4 regions of the Streptomyces sp. SAI-135 genome follow, and region 4 is predicted to be linked to each of the others. Evidence: riboswitches for the same ligand, from Rfam matches in the RefSeq annotation. Region 4 holds a riboswitch; each other region holds the start of a gene.

The links. A riboswitch is a leader RNA that binds a small molecule or an ion and turns the genes downstream of it on or off. The one in region 4 is predicted to bind cyclic di-AMP.
Region 1: it holds a riboswitch for cyclic di-AMP, as region 4 does, so the genes downstream of both, M2163_RS24705 (M23 family metallopeptidase) here and M2163_RS22240 (transglycosylase family protein) in region 4, are expected to answer to the same signal.
Region 2: it holds a riboswitch for cyclic di-AMP, as region 4 does, so the genes downstream of both, M2163_RS35305 (M23 family metallopeptidase) here and M2163_RS22240 (transglycosylase family protein) in region 4, are expected to answer to the same signal.
Region 3: it holds a riboswitch for cyclic di-AMP, as region 4 does, so the genes downstream of both, M2163_RS29055 (transglycosylase SLT domain-containing protein) here and M2163_RS22240 (transglycosylase family protein) in region 4, are expected to answer to the same signal.

The regions. Positions count from the first base shown of each region.
Region 1 is NZ_JARXYP010000002.1:4,488,608-4,495,473, reverse strand. Features, by position in the region: gene M2163_RS24735 (amino acid permease) at 1-365, shown strand, start outside; tRNA gene M2163_RS24730 (tRNA-Lys) at 464-536, shown strand; gene M2163_RS24725 (dihydrofolate reductase family protein) at 619-1,746, opposite strand; gene M2163_RS24720 (MarR family transcriptional regulator) at 1,816-2,340, shown strand; gene ribA (GTP cyclohydrolase II) at 2,448-3,089, shown strand; tRNA gene M2163_RS24710 (tRNA-Met) at 3,278-3,351, shown strand; cyclic di-AMP (ydaO/yuaA leader) riboswitch at 4,025-4,182, shown strand; gene M2163_RS24705 (M23 family metallopeptidase) at 4,194-5,219, shown strand; gene M2163_RS24700 (aldo/keto reductase) at 5,397-6,341, shown strand; gene M2163_RS24695 (PrsW family intramembrane metalloprotease) at 6,354-6,866, opposite strand, start outside.
Region 2 is NZ_JARXYP010000002.1:6,800,594-6,807,459, reverse strand. Features, by position in the region: gene M2163_RS35320 (bifunctional GNAT family N-acetyltransferase/acetate--CoA ligase family protein) at 1-656, opposite strand, end outside; gene M2163_RS35315 (HPr family phosphocarrier protein) at 855-1,136, shown strand; gene M2163_RS35310 (GntR family transcriptional regulator) at 1,264-1,959, opposite strand; gene M2163_RS35305 (M23 family metallopeptidase) at 2,148-2,903, opposite strand; cyclic di-AMP (ydaO/yuaA leader) riboswitch at 2,916-3,079, opposite strand; gene M2163_RS35300 (pitrilysin family protein) at 3,279-4,667, opposite strand; gene M2163_RS35295 (pitrilysin family protein) at 4,664-6,058, opposite strand; gene M2163_RS35290 (DNA topoisomerase IV subunit A) at 6,397-6,866, shown strand, end outside.
Region 3 is NZ_JARXYP010000002.1:5,400,961-5,407,826, forward strand. Features, by position in the region: gene M2163_RS29040 (carbohydrate ABC transporter permease) at 1-444, shown strand, start outside; gene M2163_RS29045 (LacI family DNA-binding transcriptional regulator) at 486-1,514, shown strand; gene M2163_RS29050 (HAD family hydrolase) at 1,678-2,490, shown strand; gene M2163_RS29055 (transglycosylase SLT domain-containing protein) at 2,494-2,976, opposite strand; cyclic di-AMP (ydaO/yuaA leader) riboswitch at 2,982-3,182, opposite strand; partial or broken gene M2163_RS29060 (CocE/NonD family hydrolase) at 3,506-4,044, opposite strand; gene M2163_RS29065 (polyprenyl synthetase family protein) at 4,344-5,354, shown strand; gene M2163_RS29070 (sigma-E factor regulatory protein RseB domain-containing protein) at 6,208-6,866, shown strand, end outside.
Region 4 is NZ_JARXYP010000002.1:3,952,333-3,959,198, reverse strand. Features, by position in the region: gene M2163_RS22255 (nucleoside triphosphate pyrophosphohydrolase) at 1-485, shown strand, start outside; gene M2163_RS22250 (cytochrome P450) at 1,437-2,726, shown strand; gene M2163_RS22245 (transglycosylase family protein) at 2,919-3,914, shown strand; cyclic di-AMP (ydaO/yuaA leader) riboswitch at 4,120-4,287, shown strand; gene M2163_RS22240 (transglycosylase family protein) at 4,292-4,975, shown strand; gene eno (phosphopyruvate hydratase) at 5,261-6,547, shown strand; gene M2163_RS22230 (septum formation initiator family protein) at 6,700-6,866, shown strand, end outside.

The DNA.
Region 1 (6,866 bases), 540 kb from region 4:
CGGCGGTGACCTCCATCGCCGTCATCGGCCTCTACATCGCCTACGTCATCCCGACCCTGCTGCGGCTGCGCAAGGGCGACGCCTTCGACCGGGGGCCCTGGCACCTGGGCCGCTGGTCCCGCGCGATCGGCATGGTCTCGGTGGCGTGGGTCGCGGTGATCACGGTCCTCTTCATGCTCCCGCAGGTCTCCCCGGTCACCTGGGAGACCTTCAACTACGCCCCGGTCGCCGTGCTGGTGGTCCTCGGCTTCGCCTGGATCTGGTGGACGGTCTCGGCGCGGCACTGGTTCCTGAACCCCGAGCACCAGCGCACCAGGGCCCGCGAGGCGGCCCGCGCGAACGCGCCCGAACCGGTCGATCCCTGATCTTCCCGCCCGTTCCGCCCGCCCGACGCGGCCGTGTCCCCGATACCCGATCGGAGACACGGCCACGTCCGGCTATGCTCGGGGAGGCAACATCGCCTGGGCCCTTAGCTCAATTGGCAGAGCAGTGGACTTTTAATCCATTGGTTGTGGGTTCGAGTCCCACAGGGCCTACCGGTGGCGGGCGGCGCCCGGGTCGGCTTCGGCCGGTTCGGGCGCCGCTGCGTTTTCCCGGCCCACGCCGGCACTTCGGGCGTCACAGCAGGTGGTGGTTGGGTGCCTTCGCCCGGGTCGCGTACTCCTCCAGCACCACCACGTCCACGCCCTCCGTCGTGAGCAGGCCCGTTCCGTCGGCCCCCTCGACGAACGTGTCGGGCTCCCGCCACGCCGTCACCACCCGGTGTACCCCCGCCTCCAGGATCAGCCGGGCGCAGGGGGCCGGGCGGGAGGCGCGGCGGGTGCAGGGTTCCAGGCTGGTGTAGACGGTGGCGGTGCCGAGGCGCGGGTCGGCCGGGTCGATCTTCGCCAGCGCCGCCTCCTCGGCGTGCACGACCGGGTCGCCGCCCTCCCGGGAGTGGCCGCGTGCCAGCTCCGTACCGTCGGCGGCCACCACGACCGCGCCCACGCTGAACGCCGTCCGCGAGGGCGGGCAGTGAGCCGCCAACTCGCAGGCCAGCGCCAGCCAGTGGTGGTCCGCGGCGACCGGGACCAGGCCCGTGCCGGGGGCGGTGGGCTCGTAGCGGGTCAGGACCACGTCCTCGATACGGCGGGTCTCCACCAGGCGCAGCCGGCCGGGCTGGTAGCCGCCCGGGCCGAAGAGCCGGGGGGCGCCCGGGTCGCCGACGAACAGCGGGGCCAGCACCAGCTGCACCTCGTCGGCCAGGCCCTCTTGGAGCAGCTGGGTGTGGATGCGGCCGCCGCCCTCGACCATGAGCCGCTCGACGCCGTACACCGCGTGCAGGTGCTCCAGCAGGCGGCGCCAGTCCAGCAAGGGGCCGAGGGGGACCACGTCGGCGGCCAGGCCCGCCTCGCGGGCCCGTTCCGCGCCCTTGTCGGTCGTGTAGACGACCTTCTCGCCGCCGGTGTGCCAGAAGTTCGCCGCCGGGTCCAGCTCGCCCGAGCCGCTGACCGTGACCTTCAGGGGGTACGGCGGCTTCCCGGCGGTGACCCGGGCCGCCCGGCGCTCCTCGGAGTTGACCAGGAGCCGGGGGTTGTCGGCGCGGATCGTGCCCGCGCCGACGAGGATCGCGTCCACGGAGGCGCGGACCTCGTCGACGCGGTCGAAGTCGGCCGGGCTGGACAGCAGGAGCCGGTCGGGGCCGGTGTCGTCGAGGTAGCCGTCGAGGGAGACCGCGGCGGAGAGGAGGACGTAGGGGTGGGGCACGGAGGACTCCCCGGCGGGTCGAGGGACGGCGGGCTTGGTTCAAGTTTGAAGCAAACCTACACTGGGAGCATGACGACCCGCTGGCTCAGCCCCGACGAGCAGCGAGCCTGGCGTGCCTACATCGCCGCCTCGCTCCTCCTGGAGGACACCATCGACCGGCAGCTCCAGCAGGAGGCCGGCATGCCCCACCTGTACTACTCCATCCTCGCCAATCTCTCCGAGACCCCGGAGCGCCGGCTGCGGATGACCGATCTCGCCGAGGGGCTGAAGATCACCCGGCCCCGGCTGACGTACGCCGTCGCGCGGCTGGAGAAGGACGGGCTGGTGCGGCGGGAGAGCTGCCAGTGGGACAAGCGGGGCAGCATCGCGGTCCTGACGGACGAGGGCATGGCGGTGCTGGAGCGGGCGGCGCCGGGACATGTGGAGACGGTCCGCGCCGCGCTCTTCGACCGGCTCACACCGGAGCAGGTGGGGCAGTTGGAGGAGATCTTCACCAGCGTCACCGCGGGCCTCCAGGGGGAGGGCGGGCCCGTCGAGGAGGTGCCGTGGCGGCGGCGGTCGTCCCCGTCCTGTTCCGGTGAGGGCCGGGCGTGACGAGCGCCATAAAACCGTTGCTTCAAATTTAAAGCATGGGGTAGGGTCTCGATCAGTAGAACTGCTTCAAATCTGAAGCAGGTATGCCTACGGACCGGAGTACCCGCATGACCGACCTGCCCGCCGCCACCCAGCGCTCCCGCGTCCGCGTCCCGCTGCGCTTCGGGGACGGTTACCGCGTAGACGCCGAGCTCGTCACCTTCCACGGCCTGACCGACGGACGGGAGCACCTCGCCGTCGTCCTCGGCGACCCCGCCCCCGGCACCGTCCCGCTCGTGCGGTTGCACTCCGAGTGCCTCACCGGCGATGTCCTCGGCTCCGCCCGCTGCGACTGCGGACCCCAGCTCCGTGAGGCGGTCGAGCGCATCGCCGAGCGCGGCGGCGTCCTGCTCTACCTCCGCCAGGAGGGCCGCGGCATCGGCCTCTACAACAAGCTCGACGCCTACGCCCTCCAGGACCAGGGCCTCGACACCTATGCCGCCAACACCGCGCTGGGCCTGCCCGAGGACGCCCGGGACTACACCGCGGCCGCGCAGATGCTGACCGCGCTCGGGATCGGCGAGATCGACCTGCTCTCCAACAACCCCGACAAGGCGGGCCAGTTGAGGGACCTGGGGATCGGCGTCCACGACCGTGTCCCCACCGGGGTGTTCACCACCGCCCACAACGTCCGCTACCTGCGCGCGAAGGTCCTCCAGACCCAGCACACGCTGCCGCTGGGCGAGTTGACCGAACTCGGCGTCGGCTGAGCGTCACCGGGGCGCGTGCGCCGGACAGGCCAGGCGTGCACGCGCAGAAACACGTCGCCGCGGCCACGGTGGCCTCCGCCGCACGCTGCACGGGCTTGCGCATACCGCTCTCGCCGGACGGGGCGGCCTCCCCGGAACAACCCTGGCGCGAAGCACCCGGCGGATGACGTATGCTGGTCACACAACGACGCGGGGTGGAGCAGCTCGGTAGCTCGCTGGGCTCATAACCCAGAGGTCGCAGGTTCAAATCCTGTCCCCGCTACTCAAGGCTCAGGGCCGGAATCCAGTTCACTGGACTCCGGCCCTGAGTGTTTCCCCCGGTCGGATCACCCGGTCCGCCCCACGGACGGCAGCCGGGCGAACCTGGAAGCGTGGAGCAGGAGGACCGGTCGCGCACCCGCGCGCCTTCGTCCGCATGCTCCCGGCACTGCTGCTCGTGGCCGGGGCACTCCGGGAGGCCGCCGAGCAGGGGCCACGCAGCGGCAGCGTGGCCCCGGCCAAGAAGACGTGCTCCTCGGCCCGGTCGGGCCAGGCGCCGAGGGTGCCCGCGCCGAGGCGGCAGGGCGCAACTGCGGACGGGCAGCGCGCACACCGTGCCGTCGCCGTGCAGCGGCAGGGGCGGCGGGTGGCCGCGGTTGGCGCGGGGCGGGCGCGTTCCGGGGGTTCCTTACTGACGGCATGGCGTTGCTCGCCGTAGGGCGGTGTTTGTGACGAAGGGTGAGCGGGTGAGCGCCCTCCGCACTGCGACTGTCACACCGTCAACATCTGTGTGGTTACTGAAAGAAGGTCAACTCGCCCGTTTTTAGCCGTTCATGGGCCGTAAGTCCAGCGGGATTTCGTTAATGATCAAGCGGAACAGCTTGGAATCGGGCCCCCGGGTCTATTAACGTTCGATAACGCAGCGCGGTCGTCCCAGCCGTCACAAGAGACGGCTCCGTGCTCACGCGCCGAATTCCGCAAGGGAACCGGGGAACCACCACCTTGGGGTGAATCGCTCGTAGTCCGCCGTGGCAGCACGGTGGGTATACGCGCGTAGGAGACCTTCCTGCTCCGAACCCGTCAGCTAACCCGGTAGGCGAGAAGGAAGGAAAGGAGCGCGCCCACGTGGCGTCCAACCCGCCTGCCCCCGAGGCGCCGTACGTACCCAGCGACACCCTTGTGTACGGCGGTTACCGCGCCGACGACGAGGCCCCGCTCGGTGAGTGGAACCCGACCGCGGACTCCCTCGCTCCCGTACGCGGCCGGCATCGCGTCGCCAAGCAGCGCGGCGGGGGATTCGCCCGCAGCTCCACCGTCCTGGGCGTAGGCGTCATAGCCGCGGTCAGCGCGGGCGGGATGGCCAGCGCCAACACCGGCAAGCCGCCGGTCTCCATCTCCATGCCGGACCTGCCCAACGTGGGCTCGCTCATCTCGGACGACGCCGACACCGCCGCGGACGACACGAGCGCCTTCAGCAGCGTCGGCGCCACCACCGCCGACACCGCCGAGGGCACCTCGGACGCCGGTGAGGCCCTGCGCTCGCGCATCCTGGCCCAGGCCGAAGTGCAGCAGGACCAGCTCGACACCAAGGCCGCCCAGGCCGTCGCGGACGCCGCCCAGAAGGAGGCCGACGCGGCCGCCGCCAAGGCGGAGAAGGAAGCTCAGGAGAAGGCCGCCGCCGCGAAGAAGGCGGCGGAGGAAGAGGCCGCGAAGAAGGCCGAGGCCGAGCGCCTGGCCGAGCTCGCCAAGCAGTACACGCTGCCGACCTCGTCGTACACCATCACCTCGACCTTCGGTCAGGCCGGCTCGCTGTGGTCCTCCGGCTACCACACCGGCCTCGACTTCGCCGCCCCCACGGGCACGCTCATCAAGGCGGTCCACAGCGGCACCATCACGGAGGCCGGCTGGGCCGGTTCCTACGGGTACCGCACCATCCTCACCCTCGACGACGGCACCGAGCTGTGGTTCTGCCACCAGTCCTCGATCAGCGTCAGCGTCGGCCAGAAGGTCGCCACCGGTGACGTCATCGGCCGCGTCGGCGCCACCGGCAACGTGACCGGCGCGCACCTGCACCTGGAGGTCCACCCGGGCGGCTCTGCCGACGGGATCGACCCGATGGCGTGGCTGCGCGGCAAGGGTCTCAACCCCTGAGGCCCCCGGCCCCGCCCGTACCTGAGATCACCCGGCCCCGCCCGTACCTGAAGTCACCCGCGAACTCCGGCAGCCCTGACGACGTCCCCCCGACGTCAGGGCTGCCGGTGCGCCGGAGGGACTGCTTCCGCTTGTTTACGAGGACTTTGCGGCCGTTCAGGAAGACCGGCGTCCGGCATGACTTCTCTTCGCAAGCTCGGCTCCTCGGACCTCGAGGTCTTCCCGCTCTCCCTCGGCGGCAACGTCTTCGGCTGGACCGCCGACGAGGCCACCTCGTTCGCCGTCCTCGACGCGTACACCGCGGCCGGCGGCAACTTCCTCGACACCGCTGACTCGTACTCGGCCTGGGTGGACGGCAACTCCGGCGGCGAGTCCGAGACGATCATCGGCAAGTGGCTGGCGGCCCGTGGCAACCGTGACGACGTCGTCATCGCGACGAAGGTCAGCCAGCACCCCGACTTCCCGGGCCTGACCGCCGCGAACATCAAGGCGGCGGCGGACGCTTCGCTGCGGCGCCTGGGCACCGACCGCATCGACCTCTACTACACCCACTTCGACAAGCCGGAGATCCCCGTCGAGGAGATCATCGGCGCGCTGGACGAGCTGGTGAAGGCGGGCAAGGTGCGGGCGATCGGCGCCTCCAACATCTCCGCCGCACGCCTCGCGGAGTCCCTCGACTTCTCCGACCGCGAGGGCCTCGCGCGCTATGCCGCCCTCCAGCCCCACTACAACCTGGTCTCGCGCGACACGTACGAGGGTGAGCTCCAGGCCGTCGCCTCCCGGCAGGGCCTCGCCGCCGTCCCGTACTACGCCCTCGCCTCCGGGTTCCTCACCGGCAAGTACCGCGCCGGTACGACGGTGGAGAGCGCGCGACGGGCGGGTGCCGGCAAGCACCTGGAGACCGAGCGCGGTCGCAAGGTGCTCGCGGCGCTCGACGACATCGCCGAGTCCCACACCGTCCCGGTCGCCACGGTCGCCCTCGCCTGGCTCGCCGCCCAGCCGACGGTCGCGGCCCCGATCGCGTCCGCCCGCACGGTGGAGCAGCTACCGGCGCTGTTGAGGGTGGCGGAGCTGACCCTGACGGAGGAGGAGCTGGGGCGCCTGACGGAGGCGTCGGCGTAAGGGGGACGGGCCCTAGGTCCGATAGGGGTTGTACGCGGGGTACGGCACCGTGGGCTGTGCCTGGACCGGATGGACCGGATGGACCGGGCTGACCGTCGGGAACGGGTGGGCGGGACGGTCCGGCTGGGGCGGATGTCCGTACACCCCGTGCACCCCGTACACCGGCCAGGGCGGCGCGGCCACCGGTGCCGTCGTCCGGGCCGCGTGGTCCAGCGCGGGACGCGCCACGTCCCGCCGCCGCCACAGCTCGTGCAGCAGCTCCCGCTCCCGTACGACGAAGTCGGCGTTCGCCCGTCCGAGCCGCCCCCGACGCCGCAGGAACGCCAGCGACGTCGCGTACGCCTCGTACTGCGAGACCGCCCGTGCCGCGGGCCGCCCGCCGAACTGCCGCCGCGCGTAGTCGCGCGCCACCCGCCGCGCCCGCATCGAGCCCAGCACGTACGGCTCGCTCGGCGTCAGCCACCCGGCCACGGCGTACGCGGGCAGCTCCTCGCGCACGGTCCTCAGCTCCCGCTGCCGCGTCCA
Region 2 (6,866 bases), 2.8 Mb from region 4:
CCGACCACGGCGACAGAGCCGGGGGTGAGAAGGCGCTGCACGGACCGTGACTCGGCGCGCTGCTCGCGCGCGTACTGCACGGCGAGCGAGCGGTCGGTGGGCTCCAGGTCGAACTCCAGGCGGACGACGCCGTCCTCGAAGCTGCGCTTCTGGGTGTACCCGGCGTCCGTGAACACCTTGATCATCTTGACGTTGGCGGGCAGCACCTCGGCGGCGAAGCGGCGGATGCCGCGCTCGCGGGCGACGGCCCCGATGTGTTCGAGGAGGGCGGAGGCCACGCCGCGCCCCTGGTGGGCGTCCTGCACGAGGAAGGCGACCTCGGCCTCGTCGGCGGGGGCGGAGGCGGGCATGCCGTCGGCGCCGATGCGGTCGTAGCGTACGGTGGCGATGAACTCGCCGCCGATGGTGGCGGCGAGTCCCACCCGGTCCACAAAGTCGTGGTGCGTGAAGCGGTGGACGTCCTTGGCGGACAGGCGTGGGTAGGGCGCGAAGAAGCGGTAGTACTTCGACTCGTCCGAGACCTGCTCGTAGAAGCTGACCAGGCGATCGGCGTCGTCGACGGTGATGGGCCTGATGCGCGCGGTGCCGCCGTCGCGCAGCACCACGTCGGCCTCCCAGTGGGCGGGGTACTCGTGCCGGTCCGACGCGCTCTGCATGGGCCCCAGAGTACGGCTCGCGTACGACAACGGCGCGAGGCAGTCTGTGGAGAACGCGCGAGAACGCACAAGGACGGAAGTCGGGCCGAGGCCGCGGTCCGACTGTCTCACCCCGGAGGGACACCAGGTCCTGTCCGGAGACGCTTCACGTGTGGGAAACTGGTCTAGACAACCCTGAACACCGAAGGGCAGCATCACATGGCTGAGCGCCGCGTCAACGTCGGCTGGGCCGAGGGTCTCCACGCCCGCCCCGCTTCCATCTTCGTCCGGGCCGCCACGGCCGCAGGTATCCCGGTGACGATCGCCAAGGCCGACGGCAACCCCGTCAACGCGGCCTCCATGCTGGCCGTGCTCGGCCTGGGCGCCCAGGGCGGCGAGGAGATCGTCCTCGCCTCCGACGCCGAGGGTGCGGACGCCGCCCTCGACCGGCTCGCGAAGCTGGTCGCCGAGGGCCTCGAGGAGCTTCCCGAGACCGTCTGAGCGCGGGTGCCCTGAAAAGCACCGAGGGGCTCGTCCGAATTATCGGGCGGGCCCTTCGCATTTCCCTTTCGAGGGCAGCGGAAATAACGCCCCCGGAATTACTCCCTCTTTGTATACGGTGCCCGTGTTAATGCCGCACACCCGTCACGTTTACAGGATGTTGCGAACTCCTCACACGGTCCGCGCGATCCTGCCCGGAGCCGAACCGCAGCCGGTGCGCGGCTCCCGAGCGCTCGGTGTGCACCGCGGTGATCGCCCGCGCGCGTTCGCCGTCCCCGCGTGCCACCGCGTCCACGATCGCGCCGTGCTCCGCCCAGGACTCCACGGGATCGGCCGGCGCGTCCACGACGTACATCCAGGCGATCTTGTGCCGCAGCTGGGTCAGCAGGGAGGTCAGCGCGGGGCTGCCGGAGGCCTGCGCGAGCGTCTCGTGGAACCAGCCCCCCAGGGAGCGCAGATCGTCGCTGTTGCCCCGCCTGGCCCGCTCCTGGCCCAGCCTGACCAGGCCGCGCAACACCTTCAGATGGGCCTCGGTGCGCCGCTGGGCGGCCCGGGAGGCGCCGAGCGGTTCGAGGAGCATGCGCATCTCCAGGAGGTCGGCGCCCTCCTCCTCGGTCGGTTCGGCCACGCACGCGCCCGCGTGCCGCCGTGTCACCACGAAGCCCTCGGCCTCCAGGGTGCGCAGGGCCTCGCGGACGGGAACACGGGAGACGCCGTAGCGGCGGGCGAGCAGTTCCTCGGTGAGCCGGCTCCCGCGCTCGTGGACACCGGCGACGATGTCGTCCCGGATCGCCGTGCATACCGAGTGCGCCGGAATACGCATGTCCGACCTCCGTCTTAATCCCCGTGAAACGTCGCCGATTGACGTGTGTTCAGTGACTCTATTGCAATGAGCGGGAATTTCCGACGGCGGACCGGAATCCAGGGATATTTTTTGGACAACGGGGCGCCGGAAACGACGAAACCCCGGCTCGGGGAGCCGGGGTTCTCGCGCGGATCGCGGGGCGGTCGTCAGACGTTGACGCCGTGCGAGCGCAGGTAGGCGACGGGGTCGATGTCCGAGCCGTACTCGGGGGTGGTGCGCGCCTCGAAGTGCAGGTGCGGTCCGGTGACGTTGCCGGTCGCGCCGGACAGCCCGATCTGCTGGCCGGGGGTGACCGACTGGCCGACCGAGACGCCGATGGAGGACAGGTGGCCGTACTGGGTGTACGTGCCGTCGGCCATCCTGATCACGATGTTGTTGCCGTACGACCCGCCCCAGCCGGCCTCGACGACCGTGCCGCGGCCGACCGCGTGCACGGAGGTGCCGGTGGCGGCGTGGAAGTCGACACCGGTGTGGCTGCCGGAGGACCACAGGGAGCTGCTGCTCTTGTAGCCGGTGGAGATGTAGGAGCCGGAGATCGGGGCGACGAAGGCGTTGAGGCGCTTGCGCTCGGCCTCACGGGCGGCGCGCTCCTTGGCCTCGCGTATCTCCTTGGCGCGCGCCTCGGCCTTCCGCTTGGCCTCCGCCGCCGCCTTCTTCTGCGCGGCGGCCTGCGCCTGGGCCTCGGCCTGGGCGTCGAGCTGGGCCGCGAGGGAGTCCGTGCCGACGGAGACGACGGGCATCAGGCCGGTCTGCTCGACGGAGTTCTCGGCGGCGAGCGCCGGGGCGGCGATGGTGCCGATGACGCCGGTGGTGGCGAGGGCGGCGACGCCCGCGGCGCGGGCGGTGGTGCGCTTCATGCGGCTGGGACGACGGTGCTTCCCGGTGGCGCAGGTGAACGCCATGTGGTGGCTGGTCCTTTCCTTCCTTCTCGCCTACCGGGTTAGCTGACGGGTTCGGAGCAGGAAGGTCTCCTACGGACCCCCTCGCAAGGCGCGGGCGTCCGATTCACCCCAGGGACGTGGTGTGGGTCCCCGGCTCCCCTGGCTCGCGCCGTACGGGGACTCGGCGATGACTGTCCGGTGCCGCGGGCGCGGCGCAGTGCCTGACGGACAGCCCGGAAGACGCTAAGCGGGGTGGCTTTCAAGACCCAAACGGATCAGGGTGTTTGTAGCGCATCCCACAGGGCAGACAGGCAACCTCTCACCCAATTCGGACATCAGAGGGCCCTGGTGACGCCGTCGTCACCAGGGCCCCTCCACGCGCGTGCCGTTGCTCGGCTACTCGGCGCTCACGACCTTGACCTCGCCGATGCCGAGGGCCTCGACGGGCTCCTTGATGGCGGCCGCGTCACCGACCAGGATCGTCACCAGCCGGTCCACCGGGAAGGCGTTCACGACGGCCGCGGTGGCCTCGACGGTGCCGGTCGCGGCGAGCTGCTGGTACAGGGTCGCCTGGTAGTCGTCGGGCAGGTGCTGCTCGACCTGGTCGGCCAGCGTGCTCGCGACGGCCGCCGCCGTCTCGTACTTGAGCGGCGCCACACCGACCAGGTTCTGCACGGCCACGTCGCGCTCGGCGTCGGTGAGTCCGCCCTCGGCGAGCGTGCTCAGCACCTTCCACAGGTCGTCCAGGGCGGGACCGGTGTTCGGGGTGTCCACCGAGCCGCTGATGGCGAGCATCGCGGCGCCCGAGCCGTCCGGCGCGGACCTGAGGACCTGCCCGAACGACCGTACGCCGTAGGTGTAGCCCTTCTCCTCGCGCAGGACGCGGTCCAGGCGGGAGGTGAGGGTGCCGCCGAGGCAGTAGGTGCCGAGCACCTGCGCGGGCCACACGCGTGCGTGCCGGTCGGCGCCGATGCGACCGATGAGCAACTGCGTCTGGACGGCACCGGGGCGGTCCACGATGACGACGCGGCCGGTGTCGTCGGCGGTCACCGGCGGCACCGGGCGCGGCTGGGCCGGGGAACCGGTCCAGGAGCCGAGGGTGTCGGCGAGCAGCGCGTCCAGATCGATGCCGGTGAGGTCGCCGACGACCACGGCGGTCGCGGTGGCGGGGCGCACATGCTTCTCGTAGAAGGCGCGTACGGCCGCGGAGTCGATGTTCTCGACCGTGTCCTCGGTGCCCTGGCGCGGGCGCGACATGCGCGAGTCCGCCGGGAAGAGCTCCTTGGAGAGCTCCTTGGCGGCGCGCCGGGACGGGTTGGCCAGCTCGTGCGGGATCTCGTCGAGGCGGTTGCGGACGAGCCGCTCGACCTCGCTGTCCGCGAACGCGGGCGCCCTGAGCGCGTCGGCCAGCAGGCCGAGGGCCTTGGCGAGGCGGGAGGCGGGCACTTCGAGGCTGAGGCGGACGCCCGGGTGGTCGGCGTGCGCGTCGAGGGTGGCGCCGCAGCGCTCCAGCTCGGCGGCGAACTCCTCGGCGGAGTGCTTGTCGGTGCCCTCGGAGAAGGCGCGCGCCATGATCGTGGCGACGCCGTCCAGTCCTGCCGGTTCGGCGTCCAGGGGCGCGTCCAGGAGCACCTCGACGGCGACGACCTGCTGGCCGGGGCGGTGGCAGCGCAGGAGGGTCAGGCCGTTGTCGAGCGTGGCGCGCTCGGGGGCGGGGAAGGCCCAGACCTTGGGCTCGCCCGCCTGCGGCTGCGGGTGGAATTCCATCGCGGCGAGCTCGGTCACTTGGCCGCCTCCTCGTTCTCGTCGGTGGCTTCTACGGTTGCCGCGGCCTGCGGGTCCTCGGCGGCGTCCTCGGCGCTGTCGGCGATCTCGGCCGGGGTGAGCGGCTCGTAGACCAGCACCGCGCGGTTGTCGGGGCGCAGCCTGGCCTTGGCGACCTCCTGCACGTCCTCGGCGCTCACCTCCAGGACGCGCTGCACGGCGGTCAGGGCGAGCTGGGGGTCGCCGAACAGGACGGCGTAGCGGCACAGTTCGTCGGCGCGGCCCGCGACGGTGCCGAGCCGGTCCAGCCACTCGCGCTCCAACTGGGCCTGGGCGCGCTCCATTTCCTCGGCGGTGGGGCCCTCCGCGGCGAACCGCGCGAGCTCCTCGTCGATGGCGGCCTCGATGACCGGCACCTCGACATCGCCGGAGGTCTTCACGTCGAGCCAGCCCAGGGAGGGCGCACCGGCCAGGCGCAGCAGTCCGAAGCCGGCCGCGACGGCCGTACGGTCACGTCGTACCAGCCGGTTGTAGAGGCGGGAGGACTCACCGCCGCCGAGGACGGTGAGGGCCAGGTCGGCCGCGTCCGCCTCGCGGGTGCCGTCGTGCGGCAGCCGGTAGGCGGCCATCAACGCGCGCGCGGGGACCTCCTCCTCGACGACCTCGCGCAACTGCTCGCCGATGATCTCGGGCAGGGAGCCGTCGCGGGGCGCGGGCTTGCCGTCGTGCGAGGGGATGGAGCCGAAGTACTTCTCGATCCAGGCGAGCGTCTGCTCCGGGTCGATGTCGCCGACGACCGACAGGACGGCGTTGTTGGGCGCGTAGTAGGTGCGGAAGAACGCGCGCGCGTCCTCCAGGGTGGCCGCGTCCAGATCGGCCATCGAACCGATCGGGGTGTGGTGGTAGGGATGGCCCTCCGGGTAGGCGAGCGCGGTCAGCTTCTCGAACGCGGTGCCGTAGGGGACGTTGTCGTAGCGCTGCCTGCGCTCGTTCTTGACGACGTCGCGCTGGTTCTCCATCGACTCGTCGTCGAGGGCGGCCAGCAGGGAGCCCATGCGGTCGGCCTCCAGCCACAGCGCGAGCTCCAGCTGATGGGTCGGCATGGTCTCGAAGTAGTTGGTGCGCTCGAAGCTGGTGGTGCCGTTGAGCGAACCGCCGGCGCCCTGGACGAGCTCGAAGTGCCCGTTGCCGTGCACCTGCTTCGAGCCCTGGAACATCAGGTGCTCGAAAAGGTGAGCCAGGCCGGTACGCCCCTTGACCTCGTGGCGCGAACCGACGTCGTACCAGAGGCACACCGCCGCGACCGGGGTCAGGTGGTCCTCGGAGAGCACCACGCGCAGGCCGTTGGCCAGGCGGTGCTCGGTCGCTGTCAGGCCCCCGGTGCCTGCCTGGTCTGTGGCCGTGTGACCCATGGGCATGTACGTCCCTTCGATCGCCGTCGCGGTCGTGGAAACCGCGGTTCGTGGAGCTGTTTTCCTGCCGGTCCTGCCACTGTATGCAAGCGTGCGGACCCTCGGTGAAGTTCCCGGGGCGCGTACGCCCACAGCGGATCGCGTAGCCTGCGGGCAACCGTGAGGGAGGCGCTGTGCGGTCCCCGGGCCGGGCGGCTCGGCCGGGCCCTGCCCGGACTGTCAGTGCCGCGGTCCACAATGGTCCGCGTCAGACTCCGTTCACGCTTCAGCAAGAGTGAGCCAAAGGGCCGATGTGAGCGACCCGTAGGCGAGCGACCAGAAAAGAGGAGCCGGCAGCGATGGCCCGCCGCAGCACGAAGACCCCGCCGCCCGACGACTCGTACGAGGAGCGGATCCTCGACATCGACGTCGTGGACGAGATGAAGGGCTCGTACCTCGAGTACGCGTACTCGGTCATCTACTCCCGCGCGCTCCCCGACGCCCGCGACGGTCTCAAGCCGGTGCACCGGCGCATCGTCTACCAGATGAACGAGATGGGCCTGCGCCCCGACCGCGGCTATGTGAAGTGCGCCCGCGTGGTCGGCGAGGTCATGGGCAAGCTGCACCCGCACGGCGACGCGTCGATCTACGACGCCCTCGTGCGCATGGCCCAGCCCTTCTCGATGAGCGTGCCGCTGATCGACGGCCACGGCAACTTCGGCTCGCTGGGCAACGACGACCCGCCGGCCGCCATGCGGTACACCGAGTGCCGCGCGGCCGAGGCCGCGACCCTGATGACGGAGTCCATCGACGAGGACACGGTCGACTT
Region 3 (6,866 bases), 1.4 Mb from region 4:
CTCGGCATGGCCGACTCCTACTGGTCGATGCTGCTGCCGTCGATCCTGTCGCCGTACGGCGTCTACCTGGTCCGCATCTACGCGGCCGCGTCCGTGCCCGCCGAACTCATGGAGGCGGCCCGCATGGACGGCGCGAGCGAGTGGCGGATCTTCTCGCGGATCGCCGTACCGATGATGATGCCGGGCCTGATCACGGTGTTCCTCTTCCAGTTCGTCGGCATCTGGAACAACTTCCTGCTGCCCTTCGTCATGCTCGCCGACGACGAGAAGTTCCCGATCACCCTCGGCCTGTACACCCTGCTCGCCCAGGGCGCCTCGCAGCCCGCGCTCTACACCCTGGTCATCACCGGGTGCCTGCTCGCGATCCTTCCGCTGATCGGTCTCTTCCTGGTGATCCAGCGGTTCTGGTCGCTGGACCTGATGAGCGGCTCGGTCAAGGCCTGAGGCCCCGGGCTCCCCCGCACGAACGTCTCCGAACGAGGAACATGACCACCAGCGCGAACGGACGCCGCAAGCCACCGACCATCCACGACGTGGCCCGGGAGGCGGGCGTCTCGCGGGGCACCGTCTCCCGCTTCCTGAACGGCGGCCACTACGTCTCGCCCGCCGCCCGGCGGTCGGTCGAGGCCGCCATCAGGAAGACTGGTTACGTGGTCAACCGGCACGCCCGCAGCCTCAGTACGGGCCGCTCGGACTCGGTGGCGTTCCTGCTGACCGAGCCGCAGGAGAAGTTCTTCGAGGACCCCAACTTCAACGTCCTGCTGCGCGGTTGCACCGAGCGGCTCGCCCAGCACGACATCCCGCTGCTGCTGATGCTCGCCGAGAGCGACGACGACCGGCGCCGGCTGACCCGGTACATCACCTCGGGTCACGTCGACGGCGTGCTGCTGCTGTCCAACCACAGCGGCGACCCGGTCGCGGCCGAACTCCACGACGCCGGGATCCCGTTGGTGGTCTGCGGCAAGCCGATCGGGCGGGGCACCAAGGTGAGTTACGTGGCCGCCGCCGACCGGGAGGGCGCGCAGGACATGGTCCGCCACCTCCTCGCGGGCGGCCGGCGCCGTGTCGGCATGGTCACCGGGCCGCTGGACATGCCGGGCGGCCCCGACCGGCTGGCCGGCTACCGGGACGTGCTCGCTGAGGCGGGCCTGCCGTACGACCCGGCGCTCGTCGTCGAGGGCGACTTCCGGCGCAGCGGCGGCGAACGGGCCGCCCGCCGCCTGCTCGCCCAGGCCCCGGACATGGACGCGGTGTTCGTCGCCTCCGACCTCATGGCCCTGGGCGTCGTGGGCGTCCTCCAGCAGGCCGGGCGTTCGGTCCCGGACGACATCGCTGTCGGCGGCTTCGACGACTCACCGGCGGCCACCGCCGTCGCCCCCGCCCTCACCACCATGCGCCAGCCCTTCGACCGCATCAGCGCCGAGATGGTCCGCATGCTCCTCGCCCAGATCGCCGGCGAGGACACGGCCGGAGTGATCCTCCCGACCGAACTGGTGGTGCGCGACTCGGCGTAGCGCTCCGCGAGGAGCGCGCAGACGGGGCCCGGGACGCGCCGGCACGAGCTACCGCCGCGTCACCGTCGCGCCCCGGAAGCGGAACACCGGTCAACGGATGTGAAAGCAGCGGCCGTCCGGTTCGCGTCGAGTCGAAGGGGCCAACCATCCGTATTCTCTGATCATGGCCGCCTCCACCGCATATTCACTCATCGCCACCGACCTGGACGGTTCGCTGCTCCGGGCCGACGACACCCTCTCCGACCGGTCGTTGGCCGCGCTCGCCCGGGTGGCCGCGGGTGGGGCCCGGCATCTGGTCGTGACGGGACGCCCGGCGCCCAGAGTGCGGCCCCTGCTCGACGACCTCGGCAGCACGGGGCTCGCGGTGTGCGGACAGGGCGCGCAGGTGTACGACGCCGGCGCGGACCGTCTGCTCTGGTCGGTGACGCTGGAGCGGGAGCTGGCCGAGACCGCGCTCGGCAAGATCGAGGCCGAGGTCGGGCAGGTGTACGCGGCCGTGGACCAGGACGGTGTCGACGGGCTCACGCTCATCGAACCGGGCTATCTGATGCCCCACCCGACGCTGCCCGCGGTGCGGGTGGCCCGGCGCGACGACCTGTGGTGCGAGCCGATCAGCAAGGTGCTGCTGCGCCACCCCTACCTGTCCGACGACGAGTTGGCGGTCACGGCGCGTTCGGTGGTGGGCTCGCTGGCGACGGTCACCATGTCGGGGCCCGGGACCGTCGAACTCCAGCCATGCGGCATCACCAAGGCCACCGGCCTCGCGCTGGCCGCCGAACACCTGGGTCTGGGCCCGGAGGTGACGATCGCCTTCGGGGACATGCCCAACGACATCCCGATGTTCGACTGGGCGGCCCGCGGTGTGGCGATGGCGAACGCCCACCCCGAACTCAAGGCCGTGGCCGACGAGGTGACCCTGTCCAACGAGGACGACGGCATCGCCGTCGTCCTCGAAGGGCTCTTCCCGCGGGCGTAGTTCCTAGTACGCGCCGTACACGTTGTCGATGGACCCGTACCGCTGGGCCGCGTAGTTGCAGGCCGCGGTGATGTTCGCCACCGGGTCGTACGGGTCCCACGAGGTGTTGGCCACGTGGTACGCGTTGAAGGTCGGGTCGATCACCTGGAGCAGGCCCTTGGAGGGCGTCCCGGCGGCCGCGTTGGAGTCCCAGAGATTGATGGCGTAGGGGTTGCCGGAGGACTCGCGGATGACGTTGCGGTAGATGCCGTCGTAGGAGCCGGGAATGCCGTGCTCCGCCATGACGGCGAGGGAGGCCCGGATCCAGCCGTCGAGGGTGTTGGAGTAGCCGAGCGTGGTCGCGGTCTGCACGGCCGGGGTGGCCGCGGACGCGCTGGTGGCGCCGATGAGCGGGAGCGCGAGGACGGCGACACCGGTACCGGCGACGGCGAGCTTGCGGGCGAGACGGCTGGTACGGGTACGGCGGTGCTGAGCGGCAGCGGGCATGGCGAAGTTCCTCTCCGTCGCCTGCGAGGTGAGCTGTCGGGTTCGGGCGGGAGCTGCCCGGCCACGCCCACGAAAGGCATGACTTCACCCCAAGCCGTACCGGTATGTCCGAAGACGACCGTTACGGCGACCTACCTGGTTCCCCCGCTCCTGCCGTGGTTCTCGGTGGGTGTACGGGCGGTGGCAGGATTCGGCGTCCGCCCGACAGGCCGGGAACGTATGCGAGAGCACATGTCCGGAACAAGTGGCGAGTTCACATGGCGTGCCTATTGACCTTGGTAAGGGGTATTTGAGGCGCTTGATCCTTTGCGTTCGCCAAGTCTCAACTCACGCGTGGGAAAAGGCGGATCGGTAGATTCCGGAAAGCCGTCGCTCCGGCCGCGCGAGTGGGTCAAGTCACAGCTGAGCGCAAGAGGTGTAAAACGGTCAAGAAGGCTCAACTCATGTTCAACCGACCGGCCGTGGGATCCGCTTCACCCACGTCGGGTGGAAGTCGGTGCCGTCACGGGCCATCTCCGAGCGGGCCTGCGAGCGACATCTCCCGCCGGGCGTCGCCGACATGGAGCGGGTCCGGCGGGCGGCAGACGCGGGCGAGCATCCTCGCCGCCCGCCCGTGCAGGTCCGCGGCCGGGACGGAACCTCCCCTGCGGTGCCCGTCGTCGTCATGACGGCCGTCGGTGGCGCGGACGGTGACGACCGCCCCAGGAGATGCGGAACATGCCGGCCCGGCCGTCGCACCAGGGCTGCGCCGCCGGCCACTCGACCCCCTCGGCCCCGTCGGCGAGTCCGGTCGCCGAGCACGCGTCGCCGGGCACGCCCCCGCTGTTGCCGTGCCCGCGCACGTCCACGCGGACGGACTCGTAGCCGTGGCCTGCGTACCAGGGGGCGCTGCCGGTCGCGGGGCGCGGGCCGGTCGGTGAGGCGATGCGGCAGGTATTCGAGGATCGCGGGTACCGGTTCTTCGGAGAGGGGTCGCCACACGCGTGCGTACAGGAGCGTCCCGTCCGCCGGCGGGACACGGACGCCGGCGTGGGTGGTCTCGCAGGGGAAGGGCGTACGGATGCGCATCGGTGGGGTCCCGTCGGCCTCAGTGCGCCGGGCGTGTGGTGCGGCGCGGCCGGGGCGCGGTGGCCTCGGTCCCGGCTTCGGTTCGGGACACGGACGGCTACTTCCGTACAAGTGGATAGATATCCATCCTTTTCAGGTGATCAAAAACATACCGGCCGTGATCCGATACCGCCTGGCATGGACGGGGCGGGCGCTATCGGTGATCCAAAGGTGACCGGATACGCTGACTTGAGTGATGGCAGCGACCTATCGACATTCCTCGTAACCGCCAGAAGACACCAGCAGACAGGAGACCCCTCGTGACCGTCGTCGGGCCGTTCGGGCTGAGCGTGCGGGACCAGGCTCTGGAAGCCGATGTCCAGGCCGGATTGGCGGCTGTCGAGGAGGGACTGCTCGAGGCCACCAAGAGCGAGGTTCCCTTCATCACGGAGGCCGCCCAGCATCTGGTGAGGGCGGGCGGAAAGCGGTTTCGGCCGCTGCTCGTGATGCTCGCCGCGCAGTTCGGCGACCCCTATGCGCCCGGCGTGGTGCCGTCGGCCGTGGTGGTGGAGCTGACCCACCTCGCCACGCTGTACCACGACGACGTCATGGACGAGGCCGAGGTCAGGCGGGGCGTGGACAGCGCCAACACCCGCTGGGGCAACTCGGTGGCCGTCCTGACGGGCGACTTCCTGTTCGCCCGCGCCTCGCACATCCTGGCCGACCTCGGGCCCGAGGCGGTCCGGGTCCAGTCGGAGGCGTTCGAGCGCCTGGTCACCGGCCAGATCCTGGAGACGGCCGGACCGCAGGACGGCCGGGACCCGGTCGAGCACTACCTGGACGTGCTCGGCGGCAAGACGGGCTCGCTGGTCGCGGTCTCGTGCCGCTTCGGGGCGATGATGTCCGGTGCCGACGAGACGGTCGTGGACGTCCTGACCCAGTACGGCGAGCGCCTCGGCGTCGCCTTCCAGCTGGCCGACGACGTCCTGGACATCGCCTCCGACTCCCACGAGTCCGGCAAGACGCCGGGCACGGACCTGCGCGAGGGCATCCCGACCATGCCGGTCCTGCGGCTGCGGGAGCGCGCCGCCCGGCTGGGCCTGGCCGAGGACATCGCCCTGTGCGAGCTGCTCGACTCCGACCTCACGGACGACGCGCGGCACGCCCGGGCCCTGGCGGCCCTGCGCACCCACCCGGCGCTGGAGCAGGCCCGCCGGGACACCGTGCGCTACGCCGAGGACGCACGCGCGGCACTGGCTCCGCTGCGGGAGTGCGACGCGAAGGCGGCACTGATGGAACTGTGCGACGCGGTGGTCCACCGCGCCGGGTAGTGATGTACGTCACCGCCCCGCAGGCAGCTGCGCCGGGCTGGAAGCGGGCGCCTGTGGGGGTGCCGCGTAGGTGGTCTGGCGGGTGCGGGTGCGTTGTGGCTGGTCGCGCAGTTCCCCGCGGGCAGCTGCGCCGGGCTGGAAGCGGGTGCCTGTGGGGGTGCCGCGTAGGTGGTCTGGCGGGTGCGGGTGCGTTGTGGCTGGTCGCGCAGTTCCCCGCGGGCAGCTGCGCCGGGCTGGAAGCGGGTGCCTGTGGGGGTGCCGCGTAGGTGGTCTGGCGGGTGCGGGTGCGTTGTGGCTGGTCGCGCAGTTCCCCGCGCCCCTGGGGGGTTGCAGTCGCCTGCGTCTCGAGGACCGTCCGTGGGGAGTGCCCTGCCCGGTGCCGCGAGGACCGTCCGCACCAGCCCCCACCGAGCCCGCGTCGGCTGCCGCAGGCATTCAGGGGCGCGGGGAACTGCGCAAAACGCCCGCCCCCACCCGCCCGCGCAGGTATTCAGGGGCGCGGGGAACTGCGCAAAGCGCCCGCCTCCACGCACCCGGGCCAGCCCGCGCGGGGCGGCGCAGGTATTCAGGGGCGCGGGGAACTGCGCGAGACGCCCGCCCCCACCCAGCCGCACCGCTCCCACGACCGAACCCGGGGAGGGGCGCCCCCTACGGGTCGTAGGGGGCGCCGGACTGTTGTGTCATCCCGCAGGTGTACACGGAGTTGGCCCCGAGGGCTGACGCATGCTCATGGCCGATTTGGTCAGATGGACACCACGGAAAACACCACTCCTCACCGATTCGGGTGAGAATGGCGGCTAAGGGTGGACGCACGGGAGTTGAAGCCGCCGCCGACGACGGAGGTAAGGCACACATGGCACCGTACGAATCCGACGACAGCGCGACCGCCGCGGACGCCGAAGAGCTGCGTTCCGCGCGCCGGCGCAAGGCCGCGCGGTACGTCGTGCCGGCCACGGTGGTGGGAGTCGCGGCGGCGACCATCGGGCTCGTCCCGGCGCTCGCCGACTCCGGTGACCCCGACCTGCCGAAGATCAGCGCACAGGAACTCATCGAGAAGATCGCCGCGTCGGACGTACAGCAGCTGTCCGGCACCGTGAAGATCACCACCGATCTCGGCCTGCCGGACCTCGGCGGCCTGGAGAGCTCGCTCGGCTCCGCCGCCGGGCCCTCCGGATCGGGCGGCGGCTCGTCCGCCGACCCGTCCACCAAGCTCACCGAACTGGCCTCCGGCACCCACACACTGCGCGTCGCGGCCGACGGAGAGGACAGGCAGAAGATCTCGCTGCTGGAGAACGCGGCCGAGTACAGCCTCATCCACAACGGCAAGGACGTCTGGGGCTACGACAGCAAGTCAAACTCCGTCTTCCACACCACGGCCTCCGAGAGCGACGGCAAGCAGCGCGAGGAGCTCCCGGCCACGCCCAAGGACCTGGCCGAACAAGCCCTCGAGGCCGCCGACGAGACCACCTCGGTGACCGTCGAGGGCACCGCGCAGGTCGCGGGCCGGGACGC
Region 4 (6,866 bases):
CCATCGAGGAGGGCGACCGCGACGAACTGCGCGAGGAACTGGGCGACGTCCTGCTCCAGGTCGTCTTCCACGCCCGGATCGCCGAGGAGGACCCGGACGCCCCCTTCTCCGTCGACGACGTCGCCGGCGGCATCGTCGCCAAGCTCATCCACCGGCACCCGCACGTCTTCGGCGACGAGAAGGCCGACACCCCCGAGGAGGTCAAGGCCCACTGGCTGCGCACCAAGGCGATAGAGAAGCAGCGCACCTCCGTGACCGAAGGCATCCCGCTCGGCCAGCCCGGCCTGGCCCTCGCGGCCAAGCTGGCGTCACGAGTGCGCACGGCGGGCCTTGACGTCCCCCTCCCCAGGACCGAGGGCATCGGCTACGAACTCCTCACCCTGGCCACGCGCGCCGAGGCAGAGGGCGTCGACCCGGAGGCAGCCCTGCGAGCGGCGGCACGGGCGTACCGGGACGCGATCCGCCGAGCGGAGAACGGAGGCTGAACGTCGGCCGCGCGAGCGCGCAAGTGAGCGGGGGCGGCGACGGATCGCGGCAGTACCGGGCCCCGCCGGAGCGAGCCTGCCATCCAGGGGCAGGAAGGCGCCGGATCCGTCCGCAGTGGCGGCGGGCCCGCACCGAGACGGTCCCCGCCGGAGCAGATCCGTCTTGGCCAGGTGTGGAGTGTGCCGGGCGACGAGGGGGAGACCCTTCGACACCGCCCCGCCGTCATCCAGGATCGGGCCCTGTCCCGGTGGCAAGGGGGACTCGGCCGACGAACGAAGCCGTCCAGAACTGCGGATCCGGTCGGCGCCAGGTCACCTGCTCCCCGCGACCCAGCCGCCCCGTGCCCCGCGCGCACCGTCCCCCCGCCCGCCTGTTCCCCGCGCCCCGACCCACGCCGACGCGCCAGCCTTCTGCCCACGCGTCGCGACCACGACCGGCTCCCTCGTCACCTGCTCCCTCGACCGCAGCCGGCCCCCGTCGGCCCTGTCCACCCGCGCACCGTCACCGGCCCCTAGCCACCTACCCACCGCCACCGGCCCTTTGGCGCCCACACACCGCCACCCCATCCATCCGCACCCCATCCCCATCCCCCGGAAGACACGCTGGTCCCTGCCACCCAGCACCGTCACCGACCCATTGGCGCCACACACCGCCACCGCATCCGTCCGCTCCCCATCCCCCGGCAGGCAGCCGGCCCCGCCACCGCATCCGTCCGCTCCCCATCCCCCGGCAGGCAGCCGGCCCCGCCACCGCATCCGTCCGCTCCCCATCCCCCGGCAGGCAGCCGGCCCGCCACCGCATCCGTCCGCTCCCCATCCCCCGGCAGGGAGCCGGCCCGCCCGGCCCACCACGACAGCCCCGCCGCCGGTACCCCCAGCACATGAACGACCCGTCACCGGAAGGCCGCCGCCATGCCCGGATACCGTCAAGGAGTGACCGACCAGCCCTCCATGCCCCCCGGCCCCGCCGCCCCCGCCGCTCCCGCCCCCGCGGATTCCGCGCCCGCCCTTTTCACCTGGGAGTTCGCCACCAACCCCTACCCCGCCTACGCCTGGCTCCGTGAGCACGCGCCCGTGCACCGGACCCGGTTGCCCAGTGGCGTGGAGGCATGGCTGGTCACCCGTTACGCCGATGCGAAGCAGGCCCTCGCCGACCAGCGGCTCAGCAAGAACCCCGCGCACCACGACGAGCCCGCGCACGCCAAGGGGAAGACCGGTATCCCGGGGGAGCGCAAGGCGGAGCTGATGACGCATCTGCTGAACATCGACCCGCCGGACCACACCAGGCTCCGACGGCTGGTCAGCAAGGCGTTCACGCCGAGGCGGGTCGCCGAGTTCGCGCCCCGGGTGCAGGAGCTGACGGACCGTCTCATCGACGGGTTCGCGGCGACCGGCAGCGCCGACCTCATCCACGAGTTCGCGTTCCCGCTCCCCATCTACGCGATCTGCGACCTGCTCGGCGTCCCCCGGGAGGACCAGGACGACTTCCGGGACTGGGCGGGCATGATGATCCGGCACGGAGGGGGCCCCCGGGGCGGGGTGGCCCGGTCGGTGAAGAAGATGCGCGGCTATCTCGCCGAGCTCATCCACCGCAAGCGGGAGGCGCTGCCCGACGAGGCCAGCCCCGGTGAGGACCTCATCTCCGGACTCATCCGCGCCTCCGACCACGGTGAGCACCTCACCGAGAACGAGGCCGCGGCCATGGCGTTCATCCTCCTCTTCGCAGGCTTCGAGACCACGGTCAACCTGATCGGCAACGGCATGTACGCCCTCCTCACCCACCCCGAGCAGCGGAACCGGCTGACAAAGTCGCTGGCCCGGCAGGAACGGGGTCTCCTGGAGACCGGAGTGGAGGAACTGCTCAGGTACGACGGCCCGGTCGAACTGGCCACCTGGCGGTTCGCCACCGAACCCCTGCGGATCGGCGGGCAGGACGTCGCCACCGGGGACCCGGTGCTCGTCGTGCTGGCGGCCGCGGACCGGGACCCGGAGCGGTTCACCGACCCGGATGTGCTCGATCTGTCCCGCCGTGACAATCAGCACCTCGGTTACGGCCACGGCATCCACTACTGCCTCGGTGCCCCGCTCGCCCGACTGGAAGGACAGACGGCGCTCGCCACGCTTCTCACCCGTCTCCCGGACCTACAACTCGCGGTGGATTCGGCCGATTTGCGCTGGCGTGGCGGACTCATCATGCGTGGACTGCGTACTTTGCCCGTGGAGTTCACGCCCGTCCGGTAATCGACCGAGGGGTCCGGCCTATCCCGGCACGGAGCCGGCTAAACCTGACACGCCCTCAACCTTGTGATCTTCACGTGATCTACGCGGCATTAACTTGTGACAAGTGATCGAATCCCTATACGTTCACGGACCAGCGCGGTGCCCCGCACCACGTGCCGCGCGGGTACTTGCTGTCTCGGGAAAGGTCCCCCCATGCTCTCCGGGAACGGTCGTCACCGTCGCCCCCGTCAGGCCCCGGCTCTCCTCGTGGCGGCCGGTGTGACGGGCTCCGCCATCGCGATCCCCCTGCTCGGGGCGACCGGAGCGAGCGCCGCCACCGGCACCACCTGGGACCGGGTCGCGGAGTGCGAGAGCGGTGGCTCCTGGAGCGAGAACGAGGGCAACGGCTACTACGGCGGCCTCCAGATGTCCCAGGAGAACTGGGAGAAGTACGGCGGCCTCGAATACGCCGAGACCGCGGACCTCGCCAGCCGCAACCAGCAGATAGCCGTGGCCGAGAAGCTCCTCGCGGACCAGGGCATCGCCGCCTGGCCGACCTGCGGTCTGCTCAACGGGCTCAGCAAGGACGCGAGCTCGGCCGACGTCGACACGGGCGTGGGGAGCGGTACCCCCTCGGCCTCGGCGTCCGGCTCGTCCGACTCGTCCAGTTCATCTGGTTCCTCCGGTTCCTCCGGTTCCTCCAAGTCGTCGGACACCGAGGAGTCCTCCGGCCTCCTCGACGCGCTGGACGGCTCGTCCGCCTCGCCGTCACCGTCGGCCACTCCCTCCGGCGACGGCGGTTCGGCCGAGTCGGACAAAAAGAACTCTTCGGAATCCAAGGACTCCGCGACGGAAGACGCTCGGTCGTCCGACGGCTCCCCCGTGGTGAGCCCGGAAGAGGACGAAGCGGACAAGTCGTGGCAGGTGGGCAGTTCTTCGGCCCTCGTGGACGTCGGTGCTCTCGGTTCCGGCAAGCACCGCGGCGACAGTGCCGAGGAGAATGCGACGAAGAGCACGGCCTCCTCCTCGACCGGCCGGCACGCCGCCGCCACTTACACCGTCCAGGCGGGCGACTCGCTCGCCTCCATCGCCGACTCCCTTGGCCTCGACGGCGGATGGCGCGCCCTCTACGCCGAGAACAAGGACCGCATCGGGGCCGACCCGAGCAACATCGTCGCCGGTCAGACGCTCGACACAGGGGCTGAATAGGGTCGAAAAGACCTGAAAAACAGCGGGAGTTCACGTCATACTTCGCACTGAATGTCCACTTTGGTGAAAGTGTGGGATGAGTCTCAGAAGCCCTGATCGTCTTTGAAATTCCGCCGAGCGCGTGTCTACGGTCGTGACCGCTCGGCAACCCGAGCCCCGTCTGCCGCAACGCCGAATCCTGCCAGCGGCCGTACGGGAACAGTCGTCGCGTCAAGCGCCGTAGGCAGGAGCGGGGGACCCAAGGTAAGCGCCGGGCCCAGCAGTTCACGCTGGACCGGCTTGGGGTGAAGCCGCGCACCGCAGGGTGTGCGACCGGGCAACTCAACCGGCCCGAACCCGACAGCTCACCTCGCAGGCGTCGGTGAGGGGATCGATCCATGCTGTTTTCCGGCAAGGGCAAGCACCGTCGTCCGTCCAAGGCCACCCGCGCCGCCGCGCTCGCCGGCGTCACCGGTGTCGCCATCGCCGCCCCGCTGATGGCGGCCGGCAACGCCTCCGCCGCCACCGCCTCCGAGTGGGACGCCGTCGCCCAGTGCGAGTCCGGCGGGAACTGGTCCATCAACACCGGCAACGGCTACTACGGCGGCCTGCAGTTCTCGGCCTCCACCTGGGCCGCGTACGGCGGCACGCAGTACGCCGCGCAGGCCAACCAGGCCAGCAAGGCCCAGCAGATCGCCGTCGCCGAGAAGGTCCTCGCCTCCCAGGGCAAGGGCGCCTGGCCGGTCTGCGGAGTGGGCCTGTCCAGCGCCGCCTACAACGGCGGCAGCGGCTCGTCCTCCGCCGGCTCCTCGAACTCGGGCACCAGCACCCGTTCGACCGACGAGCAGAGCGCCTCCCGCTCCTCCGAGCGCCCGGCCGCCAAGAAGACCGTCACCACCCCGACCGGCAAGAAGGTCAAGAAGGGCGACGGCGAGTACAAGGTCGTCAAGGGTGACACCCTCAGCTCGATCGCCGAGAAGCACAAGGTCAAGGGCGGCTGGCAGAAGCTGTTCAAGCTGAACAAGGACATCATCGACGATGCCGACTTCATCTTCCCGGGCCAGCAGCTGCACCTGAAGTAGGCCCCAGCTGAACCACAGGGCCCTCACAGCCGTGTCCTCCAGGATGAGGGCCTCGTGAGGGTCACCCCCCGTCCCCACGGGCTCCCCGCTCCGGTGCGTGTTCCCCCGTACGCACCGGGGCGGGGCTTTTTGTGTGTGCTCGCGTGGGCCGCTCTGTTCACGGGCCTCTTTTGTTCAGTTCAGAAACAATTTACTCTCGGTTTCGTCCACAGGTCGGTCCACACGGTGGCCGATGCCCCGGAGCCGGTTAGGCTCTAGTCGCAAGGCTCACCATCCAAGAAGGAGATGCTCGTGCCGTCCATCGACGTCGTCGTAGCCAGGGAAATCCTCGACTCGCGAGGCAACCCCACCGTCGAGGTCGAGGTCGGCCTCGACGACGGCAGCACCGGTCGTGCCGCCGTCCCGTCCGGCGCCTCCACCGGTGCCTTCGAGGCCATCGAGCTGCGTGACGGTGACCCGAACCGCTACCAGGGCAAGGGTGTCGAGAAGGCCGTCCTCGCCGTCATCGAGCAGATCGGCCCGGAGCTCGTCGGCTACGACGCCACCGAGCAGCGCCTGATCGACCAGGCGATGTTCGACCTGGACGCCACCGACAACAAGGGCTCGCTCGGCGCCAACGCCATCCTCGGCGTCTCGCTCGCCGTCGCCCACGCCGCCTCCGAGGCCAGCGACCTCCCGCTCTTCCGCTACCTGGGCGGCCCGAACGCGCACCTGCTGCCGGTGCCGATGATGAACATCCTGAACGGCGGCTCGCACGCCGACTCCAACGTGGACATCCAGGAGTTCATGATCGCCCCGATCGGCGCGGAGTCCTTCTCCGAGGCGCTGCGCTGGGGCACCGAGGTCTACCACACCCTCAAGAAGGTCCTGAAGAGCAAGGGCCTGTCCACCGGCCTCGGCGACGAGGGCGGCTTCGCCCCGAACCTCGAGTCCAACCGCGCCGCCCTGGACCTCATCCTCGAAGCGATCAAGGAAGCCGGTTACATCCCCGGCGAGCAGGTCGCCCTCGCCCTCGACGTCGCCGCCTCCGAGTTCTACAAGGACGGCAAGTACCAGTTCGAGGGCAAGGACCGCTCCGCCGCCGAGATGACGGAGTACTACGAGGAGCTCGTGGCGGCCTACCCGCTCGTCTCCATCGAGGACCCGCTGTTCGAGGACGACTGGGCCGGCTGGAAGGTCCTCACCGACAAGCTGGGCGACAAGGTCCAGATCGTCGGCGACGACCTGTTCGTCACCAACCCGGAGCGCCTGGCCCGCGGCATCGAGGACGGCGCCGCCAACGCGCTGCTCGTCAAGGTGAACCAGATCGGCTCCCTGACCGAGACCCTCGACGCCGTCGAGCTCGCCCAGCGCAGCGGCTTCAAGTGCATGATGTCCCACCGCTCCGGCGAGACCGAGGACGTCACCATCGCCGACCTCGCCGTCGCCACCAACTGCGGCCAGATCAAGACCGGCGCCCCGGCCCGCTCCGAGCGCGTCGCCAAGTACAACCAGCTCCTGCGCATCGAGGAGATCCTCGACGACGCCGCGGTGTACGCCGGCCGCAGCGCCTTCCCGCGCTTCAAGGGCTGAGCAGCGTAGAGGGCTGAGCAGCGTAAAGAGCTGAGCAGCTTCAAGGGCTGACCCTTAAGGGGCTAAGCCTTAGCCAGTCGTACGTACGTCCCCGTACCGGTCCCGTACCGTGTGCGGGGACGTACGCACGTAGAAGGGGAGGCGGAGAGCCGATGGCCGTGAAGGACCGGGACCGTTTCTCCACCACGACCAGGATCAGGCTGCTCGGCGAGCAGACCGCGGCCCGTGTCTACCGGTCCCAGACCAAACGGCAGGCCCGCCGCTCCCGGCTGACCGGCCGGGCCGCGCTGCTCGCCCTCGTGCTGTGCACGCTGGTGGT